DNA from 3 places in the Rossellomorea oryzaecorticis genome. Region 2 is predicted to be linked to each of the others. Evidence: riboswitches for the same ligand, from Rfam matches in the RefSeq annotation. Region 2 holds a riboswitch; each other region holds the start of a gene.
What was found. Region 2 has a riboswitch for lysine ahead of lysA (diaminopimelate decarboxylase). Riboswitches for the same ligand answer to the same signal wherever they lie in the genome.
Positions count from the first base shown of each region.

Region 1: another riboswitch for lysine. It lies ahead of ACKA06_RS04330 (Na+/H+ antiporter NhaC family protein); the one in region 2 lies ahead of lysA (diaminopimelate decarboxylase).
Region 3: another riboswitch for lysine. It lies ahead of ACKA06_RS12435 (aspartate kinase); the one in region 2 lies ahead of lysA (diaminopimelate decarboxylase).

Region 1 covers NZ_JBJOSA010000003.1:14,667-19,060, forward strand. The annotation lists gene ACKA06_RS04330 (Na+/H+ antiporter NhaC family protein) at 16-1,575, opposite strand; lysine riboswitch at 1,690-1,872, opposite strand; gene yunB (sporulation protein YunB) at 2,032-2,754, opposite strand; gene ACKA06_RS04340 (HD-GYP domain-containing protein) at 2,856-3,932, opposite strand.
Region 2 covers NZ_JBJOSA010000001.1:86,078-90,471, reverse strand. The annotation lists gene ahpF (alkyl hydroperoxide reductase subunit F) at 1-759, opposite strand, end outside; gene ahpC (alkyl hydroperoxide reductase subunit C) at 772-1,335, opposite strand; lysine riboswitch at 2,214-2,389, shown strand; gene lysA (diaminopimelate decarboxylase) at 2,508-3,794, shown strand; gene ACKA06_RS00435 (GNAT family N-acetyltransferase) at 3,850-4,311, opposite strand.
Region 3 covers NZ_JBJOSA010000009.1:97,135-101,528, forward strand. The annotation lists gene trxA (thioredoxin) at 1-175, shown strand, start outside; gene uvrC (excinuclease ABC subunit UvrC) at 263-2,035, shown strand; lysine riboswitch at 2,282-2,460, shown strand; gene ACKA06_RS12435 (aspartate kinase) at 2,663-3,901, shown strand; gene ACKA06_RS12440 (YslB family protein) at 4,087-4,394, opposite strand, start outside.

The sequences.
Region 1 (4,394 bases), on a different contig from region 2:
TTTCTTTTTCTTACATTATGAAACGGCTGATTCCGTTTTCTTCCCTTTCAGTAAACCAAGTCCCACGATGATCACAACCACTACGATCAGACCAAGCAGTGTGCTTCCCGTGAATCCTAATACAAGATATCCGATTGAAGCCGCCAGTGCTCCGATAAGAGCATATGGAAGCTGTGTCAATACGTGGTCGATGTGATTACTTCCGGCTCCTGTCGAGGACAGGATCGTCGTATCGGAAATCGGTGAACAGTGATCTCCAAGTACAGCACCTGCCAATACGGCTGCCATCGCAGGAAGTAATACACTTACGTCTGTCGCCGCTGCAATTTCACCAGCGATCGGAAGCAGGATCCCGAAGGAGCCCCATGAAGTACCCGTAGAGAAGGCCATGATACCGGCGACCAAGAACAACAGTACTGGAAGCAGCTCGACTGGCATGTTTGATTTTTCAACCAGCCCTGCAAGGTACGTGCCCGTTTGAAGCTCATCGATCAGCGTGACGATGGCCCATGCAAAAATAAGGATATATACGGCAGGAAGCATCGATTTGATTCCTTCCACTACCGCTGTCCCGACTGCACTCCCTTCCACACCCTTCAAGCTTACTTGACGGAAGAAAAGAATAAGTGCAATCGCCAGTGCAAATAAACTGCCGTATAATAGTGACTTTGTTACATCCGTGTTTTCAAACACCGGGATGATGTCAAAGGCTCCGACTGCCTTATACCCTGTCCATAGCATCATGCCGACGGTTCCAGCGACAAGCGCAATGATCGGCCATGCCAGATCACCGACTGTCCCTTTGGAGCTGACTGGAAGATCATTTTTCAGTTCTCCCGGGATTTCCTTGTCTGGATCATACAGATTCCCTGTCGTGATTGCCCTGTCTTCATGCTCTTTCATTTTACCGAAATCAAAGCCTTTAAACGCTACTACCAATACGAGCAGAAGCGCTGCCCAAACATACAGATTCATTGGGATCATTTGAATAAATGCAGAGAATGCCGTGTACTCGGTGATGCTGTGAGTCGCAAGGATCGAACCGATGATTCCGATGATATATGCTCCCCAGCTTGATACCGGTGATACGACACAGACCGGAGCTGATGTCGAATCGATGATATAAGCAAGTTTCGCACGTGAAATTTTGTGACGGTCCGTGATCGGCCTTGCAACCTGTCCGACCGCAAGCGCATTGAAATAATCATCAATAAAAATAATGATACCTAAAACGGCTGCGAGCAGCTGCGCGCCTCTTCTGGTCTTCACGCGTTTCATCGCCCATTCACCGAATGCGCGGCTTCCGCCTGAGATGTTGACGAATGCAGTGATGACGCCAAGAATCAATAAGAAAAAGATGATGTACACATTCCATGTGTTCAATCCGCCGTCTGCGACGAAAATACCTTTGACGGCCTCCCATATCTTAGCGGCTGTACCTGTGATAGAGAAATTTGTAATAAGAAGTGCTGAAGCGATGATCCCTACACCCAGCGAGAGCAGTACGCGTCTCGTCAGAATAACCATCAGGATGGCTAAAAGGGGCGGGATGATTGAATAAATCGTGTTTTCCATAATGTCCTCCTCCTACTTGATAGGGGGGAACCATTAGCATGACAGAGGAATATAAAAAAGGTAATGATAGAGGATCCTATCATTACCTTTAATGAGTAATGTAAGTGCTCCATCACGATCTGTAGCTCCCCATTATAGAGTGTCCCCCATAATGACAGTGTTACCCTTCTTCAAGATAACCCCAGCATATATGCTTTTGACGAACATATCTGCTTCGGCAAAGGTTCCCTTTCATCTGTTGTCTCAGTTGTCATCCTCAAACAGCTTACTCTTGAACCCTGCACCTCTACCCCATCGGATTGATGATGTGGTTATAATATTAAAATTTCCTTTTTAAATATATCAAACTATCACTTTTTTGACAACTTTTAATTCGAGATGGGGTGAGGGAAGTTTTTTCCATTCTTGATTGTCGCAATTGATTTCCGTGCAAGACCTCGCTTTCCGCGGGCAGCATCAATTCGTCGGCATTTCGATTGATGGAGATGTGCCGTCGCCGCTGTTGTTGAAGAATTGCGGTACATCCAGGTGGACGGTATCCATGGCAATCAGTACATCCTGCTTGATGGTTTCGGTTTTAGTTGCAAACGGGATGATGATCTGGACGTTGACGGTAAGGGTAACATAGACTTTGACGAGGGCATTGTTGATGCCGAACTCTTCGACCGTGTGTTTGATATCCGATCGCACGTCCCCGATGGAATGGAACCTTATAGGAACTTTTGGTCCCAGGTTCCCTAGTAATGCATTGTTTGTAGCCTGACCCAGAGGGACAGAATAGACAATTCCTTCATCGGCTTTCGTCCCATCCTCGTCTATTTCAATATCCGTGATGTATTCGAGATTTTCGATATTCCCTTTTTCCGCATCTTTTAAATATAACTGCACCAAATTAGTGATTTCTCCCTGAACCCTGTTGATATTCTGTGTATTGAACCTGAGGGAGACCACCTCCCCTTCTGCATTTTTCACTTCTTCCGTTATTTCCTCCAGTTCAATTGATCCGGCCACCTTTTTGTTGATCGCTTTATTGATAACCATCGTCCCGATTCTGCTCGTCTGCGTTTCGGCATAGGCAAGCAGGGTCGGCTTCAAGCCCAGGTTTACGATCCAGAGACCAGCCCCTGTGGAAAACATGAAGAAAATGATAGTGATGATCATCACATGGCGAAAAGGCAAGGGCCCTCCTCTTCGGGGTTTGTGTGTTTTGAACTTAGACAAAAAAATCCCCCCTTACAAGCTATTCTTATGCTTCCTAAGGAGGGTTTAACGCAAAAAAATTATTTAATTTTACTAGGTGACGGCTCATAATCGACATCAAAACCTGTGATGACTTTATCAAGCTCCGTGCTTAAGTCCAATTCATAAGGAGCATACAATTCTTCCCCTTTTTCTTCGATCACGCGGATGACCGGCCTGTCTGTCACCCCTCTGTTTTGACTCGTTACAATCCCTTTTTTCTCATCATTCAATTCAACGATCATCCCGTTCGGATAAATCGCGACCGATCTCCTGAACGCTTCGATCACATTCGGATCGAATAATGAACCTGAACCTGCGTAAAGGATTTCGAGCGCTTCATGAGGGAGCATGGCTTCCCTGTACACCCGGTTGGAGGTCATCGCATCAAAGACATCAGCGACTGCGATGATCTTGGCATAAGGATGGATGTCCTCACCCTTAAGCCCACGGGGGTAACCCGATCCATCCAGCCTCTCATGATGCTGATATGCACAGTGGGCCACCAGCAGGGAGATCGTCTGCAGCTTTCTTAATATGTCAAAACCGTGCTCGGTATGTTTCTGGACTTCCACGAATTCTTCTTCTGTCAATCTGCCGGGCTTCATGAGAACCTCTTCCGATACAAGCATCTTTCCAACATCATGAAGAATCGCACCGATGCCGAGCTCTTCAAGCTGTTTTTGGGAAAGATTCAGTTCGATCCCGATTGATAAAGTATATAACGTTACATTGAATGAATGATGAAATACGTAGGAATCATAGGAAAAGACGTCTGTAAGGACAGTCAGCAGCTCATCATTTCCTTTAACTTCCTTCAACACAACATCGATTATACTCTTCAGCTGTCTTGCACTTTCCTCTATGACATTCAAACTCCTGGGCATCTTCGCCTCATTGATCCGGCTGAGTACACTTTCTATATTGGCGACCGCTTCCTGCCTGACTTTTCCAGGTACGGATTCAGTCACTTTAATCCCGTTGGATAAAGCATCTTCAATATAGACATACCTGATGTTAAGCTCCTGCAGCCTGCGAATCATCCGCTCTGTGATTGCCACGTTCTGCTGGATCAGTGCATGACCCCTTACATTATATACAGTTGTCGCCATAACCATTCCAGGCCTCAAAGCCCTAGTTGATATCAGCCTCATAGAATTCTCCTATGTAATTCTTTCAATTTTCGACATTTTTTACTAGTACCTCCATTATAAAGGATAAAAAGGGCGTTGCAACCTGAATTTATGCAAAAAACAGGAAATATTCATGAAAGAATATTAAGGGGATTATTTTTGGGATGGAGTTTATAGGGTGGAGATTGCAGCTATTTGGTTTTGGGGCTTATCGGGGGAGCGGGTAGGAAATGTGGATTATGGGTAGTGAATATGGATGGTGAGGAGTGTGGATTGGGGTGGATGGTGAGCAGATAATGGTTGGTGGCGCGGGATGATACAGTGACGGGTATTAAACGCTGCAACATAATGGTTTTGATAATATATTTCTATTTTTGATAATAAAAGGTTGGTTTTTGATAATATATCCTGATTATTGATAATAACCGGGCTGTTTTTGATAATATA
Region 2 (4,394 bases):
CTCGATGCTCATCGTATCAAGCACCTGGCCGCCGAAGCGTTCAGCTACGATCCCTGTGCGGATTCCTTTACGTGCTGCATAGATCGCTGCACTGGATCCGGCAGGTCCGCCGCCGACAACAAGGACGTCGTATGGTTCCTTGTCAGATAGCTCGCTGGCATCAGGGCCTTCAACGATTTTCGCAAGGATCTCTTCAATGGTCGTGCGTCCGCCGCTGAAGAATTCAGCGTTCAGGTAGACGGATGGAACGGCCATGATGTTCTTGTATTCTACCTCTTCCTTGTACGCAGCACCGTCAATCATCGTATGAGTGATGTTCGGGTTGAGCACACTCATGATGTTGAGGGCCTGTACAACGTCAGGGCAGTTATGGCAGCTCAAGCTGACATACGTTTCGAAGTGATGTTCGCCTTTGATGCTCTTGATCTGATCGATGACACTCTGGTCAACTTTCGGGGGTCTGCCGCTGACTTGAAGAAGGGCAAGCACCAGTGAAGTGAACTCATGTCCGAGCGGGATACCGGCGAAATGGACCCCGGTATCCTCCTCTCCGGCACGATTCACGCTGAAGCTTGGTGTTCTTGGAAGATCAGCTTTTTCGACAGTGATCCTGGGGGACATGGAAGCAATCTCTTCAACGAGAGCCACCGTGTCCTTAGATGTGACATCATCACCTGCAGAGACTTTCAGGACGATGTCGCCCTCAAGCATCTGGAGGTACTGTTCCAATTGTGCTTTAATATCTGCTTCGAGCATGATTTACTGCACTCCTTATAATTTACCAACTAGGTCAAGGCTTGGCTTAAGTGTTTCAGAACCTTCCTGCCATTTAGCCGGGCAAACTTCGCCTGGGTTGTTGCGCACGTATTGTGCCGCCTTGATTTTGCTGATTAGGATATCTGCATCACGGCCGATGCCGCCAGCATTGATTTCAACTGTTTGGATGACACCATCAGGATCGATGATGAATGTTCCGCGGTCAGCAAGACCGTCTTCTTCGTTCAATACTTCGAAGTTGCGGGATACTGTTTGAGATGGATCCCCGATCATCGCGTATTTGATTTTACCGATTTTTTCAGAGCTGTCATGCCAGCCTTTGTGTGTGAAATGTGTATCTGTAGAAACGGAATATACTTCTACGCCAAGGGCTTTAAGAGCCTCGTAGTTATTTTGAAGGTCTTCAAGTTCTGTAGGGCATACAAATGTGAAGTCTGCAGGGTAGAAGCAGAAAATGCTCCATTGACCTTTCAGGCTTTCGTCAGTGACAGTGATGAATTCACCATCTTTGAATGCTTCTGCTTTGAATGGTTTTACTTCTGTTCCGATTAAAGACATAGTGTAAATTCCTCCTAAATGATTGTAGTGATGTGATTGAGAATTATTAATACTTTATAATAATTCTAATTCGATATTCATTATTATATATGCAGGTGAAAAAGTCAAGGAAGAAGATCGTTTATTTTGCAAAAAATGCAGTTTGGTGTCGTGAATGGATGTTATGGGTTCTTCTCCCTTGTAGCGGATGCTTTTATAAAATAAGCAACGAGGATAGTTTACCCCATTCTGGATGATTGAATCATGGGAAAGCTTTCGTTAGTATAGGAAATTCGCAGGGCGCAATTGTTTTTTTATAAGGTGCAATGATGAAATGAGGGGTAGAATTATGTTTTTGAAAGGTACAAATAATATTTGAAGGGTAGAATAAGTTATTTGAGAGGCACAATTCCGGTATGAGGCAGGAAATTGACAGAATAAAGAAGCGGTTATAATGATGAAGGGCTTAATAAATAAGTGAAAAGGCATTATTTTTAATAGAAAGGCATTACGTTCTTCTCAATCATAAAAGAAAATACCCCTCTGCTTCCGAATAGAGGAAATTCGACAAGAAGTGCACAATTATTTTTTTATAAGGTACAATAATCCGATGAAGGGTAGAATTATGTACTTGAAAGGTACAAAAATCCCTCTGTAGGGCAGAATAATCTATCTGAGAGGCCTAATTCCAATGTAGGGCAGAGTATAGCCCGGTAAAAGGATAAGGTTAGGATAATAAATGGAACACTTTATATGTAAGAAGGCAATATTTTTATAAAAAAGGACAACTTTCTTCTCGATCCCCAAAAGAAAACGGCCCGCGGCCCGAATAGGGGAAATAGATTGACAATTTTTCAGCACCGGTGGTATAGTTGCTGTACAAACTAATAAACTTACTCTCTGATAATAGAGGCGCGAGAATGAGGAGTAGCTTTCCTGAGGATGATGGATCCCGGGACGGAAAGTGAAAGGCAGATCGCCGAAACGGGAAACAGCCAATCGGTTTCCTGTTGGGCTGGCATTGAACAAGTGTCAGACTGTCACAATGGTCACGTTGTGGAGAACTATTGAAGAGATGTTAATACAGAATTCTTCAGAACGTTCTTCGTTTTGATCAGGAAACCGTATGAGCATCGCTTCATACGGTTTTTTTGTGTAGTTTTTTTCGGAGGGGTTTCAGGAGGAGATTCAAGATGACAGCAATGACAACGAATGTACAGGGACAATTGGAGATCGGAGGGGTGAGCACAGGCGAGCTGACGGCAGCGTACGGCACTCCGCTGATGGTCTATGATGAGGACATGATCCGCCGCAATGCACGCGCGTTCCGCGAGTCGTTCATCGAGAGCGGGCTTGAGTTCCAGGTGGCGTATGCGAGCAAGGCATTTATGTGCAAGGAAATGGTACGCCTTGCGGAAGAGGAGAATCTGTCGCTGGATGTCGTGTCCGGCGGGGAACTGTATACGGCTCTCGAAGCGGGATTCCCGGCTGGACGGATTCATTTTCACGGCAACAATAAATCTGAGGAAGAACTCGTGATGGCGCTTGAAGCAGGGATCGGCTGCTTTGTGGTCGACAGCTTCCTTGAGCTTGAGCTTCTGCATGAGCTGGCGAAAGAGCGGGAGCAGCAGGTGAATATCCTGCTCCGCGTGACGCCGGGAGTCGAGGCCCATACACATGACTACATCATGACGGGGCAGGACGATTCGAAGTTCGGCTTTGGCATTTCGACCGGACAGGCCGACCGCGCAATGCAGATCGCCCTTTGCAAGCCGCATTACAATGTGCTCGGGATCCACTCGCATATCGGGTCGCAGATATTTGAACTTGACGGATTCCAGCAGGCGATCACCGTGCTGTCCGATTTCCTTCAAAGTGTGAGGCTCGAGTGCGACGTCACACTGCCGGTCCTGAACATCGGGGGCGGTTTCGGGGTGCGTTATACGGAAGAAGACAAGCCGCTTCCAATTTCCGAATATGTAAAAGCGATCACGGACTGCGTGAAGGAAAGCTTCGGAGAGAACGGGTATCCGCTGCCGGAAGTATGGGTGGAGCCGGGACGCAGCATCGTCGCCGAGGCAGGAACGACGCTCTATAAGGTCGGATCCAAGAAAATCATTCCTGACGTGCGCACGTATGTGTCTGTCGACGGTGGGATGACCGATAATCTTCGTCCGGCTCTTTACGGGGCGAAATATCATGCGGTGCTGGCGAACCGACCGAATGAGGAATGCACGGAGCTTGTCAGCATTGCCGGGAAGTGCTGTGAGTCAGGTGACATGCTCATCTGGGATCTGAAGCTTCCGCCGGTGAACTTCGGCGACACCCTGGCTGTGTTTAGTACCGGTGCCTACGGATATTCGATGGCTAACAACTATAACCGGATCCCGCGTCCGGCTGTTGTGTTTGTGAAAGACGGGGAGTCGCGCGTAGTGATCGAACGGGAAACGTATGCGGATCTGGTGAGACTCGACCGTTAAAACGGAAAGAACCTTTGCCGGGTTGGAAGGCAAAGGTTCTTTTTTTAGACAGGGGTCAGAGGATTTCCTTCTCCATCACCACGTTGGTGGTCTTGTATCCGATCTTTTCATATAAGCCCCGGGCAATCTTGTTATGTCCGAATACGTGCAGGCCGATTTTGTTCATCCCGAGTTGTTTCGCTTTTTCTTCAATTGCCTGCATGGTTTTTTTGCCATAGCCTTTTCCCTGGTACTCATCTTTGATCCGGATATCATAGATAAAGCCTTTCTCAGGGGATTGTCTGGCAAGCCATATGATTCCTGCCCCTTCATTTTTTTCGTTCAATATCGTGAATAAGTAGTTGTTTTCGGAATTCTCGCCATCCGGGAGAAGATTACTGAATTCATCTTTCGCTTTTTGCAGGGATTCTTCTTCCTCCCAGTTTCCCGCCGAGACTTTTTCCTTCGCATAGTCAGCGACTGCAGTATCCAGATATCTCTGGAATTCATCTGTGTTCATCTTTTGTAAAGTCACCATATTCAGTTTTCCTCCTTGATAGTACATAATTTCTTGAAAATCCCGATTCAGCGGCTGTACACCTAAAGCAGGAGTAAAGATAC
Region 3 (4,394 bases), on a different contig from region 2:
AGACAAAGTGAAAATCGTCAAAGTGGACGTTGATGAAAACCAGGAAACAGCTGGCAAGTACGGCGTAATGAGCATCCCTACACTTGTTGTTCTTAAAGACGGCGAAGTAGTGGATAAAGTAATCGGTTTCCAACCAAAAGAAGCTCTTGCTGAATTATTGAATAAACATGCTTAATGAGAAGTGATTGATTGAAAAGCCGGGGCATGGTGCCTCGGCTTTTCTTATTCCTTCGGTTATGATAGAAGAAGGGAGGGGAACTACGTGAATTCTGTCATTACCAATAAACTTGCCCTGCTGCCGGATCAGCCCGGCTGCTATCTGATGAAAGACAGGCAGGGCACGATTATTTATGTCGGGAAGGCAAAAGTACTGAAGAACAGGGTCCGGTCATACTTTACGGGCTCCCATGATGCGAAGACACAAAGGCTAGTCGGGGAAATAGAAGACTTTGAATATATCATGACATCTTCAGATCTTGAAGCCCTTGTGCTCGAAATGAATCTGATTAAAAAGTATGACCCGAAATACAACGTCATGTTAAAGGATGACAAAAGTTACCCTTTCATCAAATTGACCAATGAGCGTCATCCGCGGTTGATTACGACCCGCAAGGTACAGAGGGGAAAAGGAAAGTATTTCGGCCCCTACCCGAATGTGGGTGCGGCGAATGAAACGAAAAAGCTGCTTGACCGACTTTACCCGCTGCGTAAATGTACCACACTTCCTGACCGCGTCTGCCTCTATTACCATATGGGACAGTGCCTCGCCCCTTGTGTAAAAGAAGTGAGCAAAGAAACGTACAGGGAAATGACGGATGAAATTGCGAGATTCCTCAACGGAGGATACAAAGAAATCAAGAAAGAGCTTTCGGAAAAAATGAAGGAAGCTTCTGAAAATCTTGAGTTTGAACGGGCAAAGGAATTCCGGGATCAAATCCTTCATATAGAAGCAACGATGGAAAAGCAGAAGATGACGATGACCGACTTTACAGACCGGGATGTGTTTGGTTTCGCCGTCGATAAAGGCTGGATGTGTGTGCAGGTCTTCTTTGTGAGGCAGGGTAAATTGATTGAACGCGATGTTTCATTATTCCCTCTTTACAACGAACCTGAAGATGAATTCCTGACATTCCTTGGCCAGTTTTATTCAAAAGCAAACCATTTCAAGCCGAGAGAAATTTTTCTGCCGGAGGATATTGACGAAGAACTCGCCATGAAACTCCTTGAAGTGAAGATCACACAGCCGAAAAGGGGCAAGAAAAAAGAGCTGGTGAAATTGGCGGAGAAAAATGCCAAGCAGGCGCTTGATGAGAAGTTTGCCCTGATCGAGCGAGATGAGGAGAGGACGATCAAAGCGATTGAAAGTCTCGGCGAACAGATGGGGATCTATACCCCGTTCCGGATCGAAGCATTCGATAACTCGAATATACAAGGCTCCGCTCCGGTATCAGCGATGATCGTCTTCGTGGATGGAAAGCCTGCTAAAAAAGAATACCGGAAATACAAGATAAAGACCGTCAAAGGCCCGGATGATTATGACTCGATGCGGGAAGTGGTAAGAAGACGGTACTCGAGGGTATTGAAGGATGGTCTTCCGCTTCCGGACCTCATCATCATCGACGGAGGAAAAGGCCAGATCGAAGCGGCCCGTGAAGTGCTTGAAAATGAGCTGGGACTTGATATACCTTTAGGCGGCCTTGCCAAGGACGATAAACACCAGACATCCGAGCTCCTATACGGAAATCCCTTGCAGATCGTACCCCTGGAAAAACGCAGTCAGGAATTTTACCTGCTCCAGCGAATCCAGGACGAAGTCCACCGTTTCGCTATCACATTCCACCGCCAGCTGCGCGGAAAAAGCGCCTTCCAATCCATCCTCGACGACATCGACGGAATCGGACCAAAGCGCAAAAAACAGCTTCTCAAACACTTCGGCTCCATGAAAAAAATGAAAGAAGCAACGGCAGAGGAACTTCAGGACATCGGAATCCCTGAATCAGTGGCGAAAGTTTTGCATGAGAAACTAAACGAATAGGGTATATGGATAACGTTTAATTTGTTGGTTCATTTCCCATATCAAATAAGAAAGCCTGGACCAAGCGAGCTTGGTCCAGGCTTTCTTATTTGATATGGGACTTTTCAGCTCCGCTGAAAAGCGGGTGAAACGTTCGTTTCACCCGAATGACCCAAAAAATTTATCGCAATTTTATAAAAACCTCATTGCTTCCAATTTTTTCGTGTGCTATAATTATCGATAATTTAAAACATTATCACTTTCAAAAGTGGTGATAGAGGTGCGAACTTCAAGAGTACAGGCAAAGAGGAGTATGGGCTCCGATGAGATGTCTGGGAAGGGGAGATTCGCCGAAGTGGTATTGGACTCATACTAATCCCGCTGGTCCTGCGTTTAAGAAATGCAGGATTGTCAAGATGAATCAATCTTGGAGAGCTATCTCACAATGCCGATGAACGGATCAGTATTTTTTACTTTAAGTTCATAAGCAATGAGACCTCCATCTCATTGCTTTTTTTATTATCAGGCATGGGACTGCAGAAGGATGAAACAATATCCTCGCTGCAGCGGGATCTCAACAGTAGTCAGATGATTCTCTTCAAAAAATAAGATTCTATTTCTACACTCAAAGAGAAAGAAGGAGAAGCTGTGAGTATTATCGTTCAAAAATTCGGCGGGACATCTGTAGGATCTGTCGAAAAAATTCAAAATGTTGCGTCAAGAATTTTAGAAGAGAAGAATCGGGGAAATGACGTGGTCGTGGTCGTATCCGCCATGGGGAAAACAACGGATGCGCTAGTAGGAATGGCAAGGGAAATCACTTCACGCCCAAGTAAAAGGGAAATGGATATGCTGTTGTCGACTGGGGAACAGGTAACCATATCACTATTGACAATGGCGCTGATTCAGGCCGGTCAGGAAGCCATTTCGTACACTGGATGGCAAGCGGGGATCGAGACGGAATCCGTCCACAGCAACGCACGCATCATCAATATTCATACAGAAAAGATGACAGCACAGCTGGAAAGCGGAAAAGTCGTGATCGTAGCAGGGTTTCAGGGTATGACGCCTTCAGGTGAAATCACTACGCTCGGCCGCGGGGGATCTGACACGACCGCAGTGGCAATCGCGGCTGCACTGAAAGCAGACCGGTGTGATATTTATACAGATGTGGACGGGGTCTATTCATCCGATCCCCGATATATAAAGGGTGCAAGGAAGCTGCCATCGATTTCGTATGACGAAATGCTCGAGCTTGCCAATCTGGGGGCAGGGGTCCTTCATCCAAGGGCTGTCGAGTTTGCGAAAAATTATCAAATCCCGCTGGAAGTGAGATCAAGCCTTGAAAAAGTCGAAGGTACGTACATTGAGGAGGAAGCAAGCATGGAACAGAATTTGGTGGTAAGAGGAGTCGCATTTGAAGATGAAATCGTAAGGGTGACAGTGTTCGGGCTCGGGAACGCATTGACAGGCCTATCGTCCGTATTCACAACCCTGGCCAGGAATCATCTGAACGTGGACATCATCATTCAGAGCCAGACAGACAAGGATACAACGAATCTATCTTTTTCAATCAAGGAACATGACCTTGAAGAAGCCCTGTCTGTATTGGAGAAGAATCAGGATGAGCTCGGCTTCACGCATATCGAGCATGAACGAGATCTTGCCAAGGTATCAATCGTCGGTTCCGGAATGATCTCGAACCCGGGAGTGGCGGCAGAAATGTTCGAGGTCCTTGCTCAAAATGACATCATCGTCAAAATGGTCAGCACATCTGAAATCAAGGTGTCGGCCGTGGTGGATCAGGTGAATATGCAAAAAGCAGCAGGAGTGTTACATACGGCGTTCAAACTGGATGCTGTCAAAGTAGAAGAAGTGACACTGTAAAAAGAGCGGAAGCGTCTTGTCTTAGCCCGGTAAACGCTTCCTGTCCGACCAGAGAAGTCTTCTGTTTTCTTCACATGCCGGACCGAAACGTCTAAAGGGACTGGGTCCGGCCAGTTTTAAATAAAAAGGGTTGACTCCTGAAGAGTCAACCCTTTCCCATTCATCTATTAACGGAGGCCGGCTGTTTATTCGACTTTATCTTTTTCATCCCAGCGGGCGATGATTTTTACGGACCGATTTCGTTTATGTATTTCGTCAGCTGCTTCAGTCGTGCATTTTTTTTGGAGCTGGATTTGTTCTGCAAGAAAGCCGGCTTCCAATTTAAATGAAACGTCTGAATTTAGAGACAGGCGTCTTTCGACAAATGCACCGCGGAGTTCAAAGGTCATTTCATTTTTCTTTTGTTCCACAACCGTCAATGTCCCCCAGCCTGCTTCTTCAAAAAAAGATGAATATTCATCAATTGATTGAAGGGGGAATTTTCTGGAGAGCT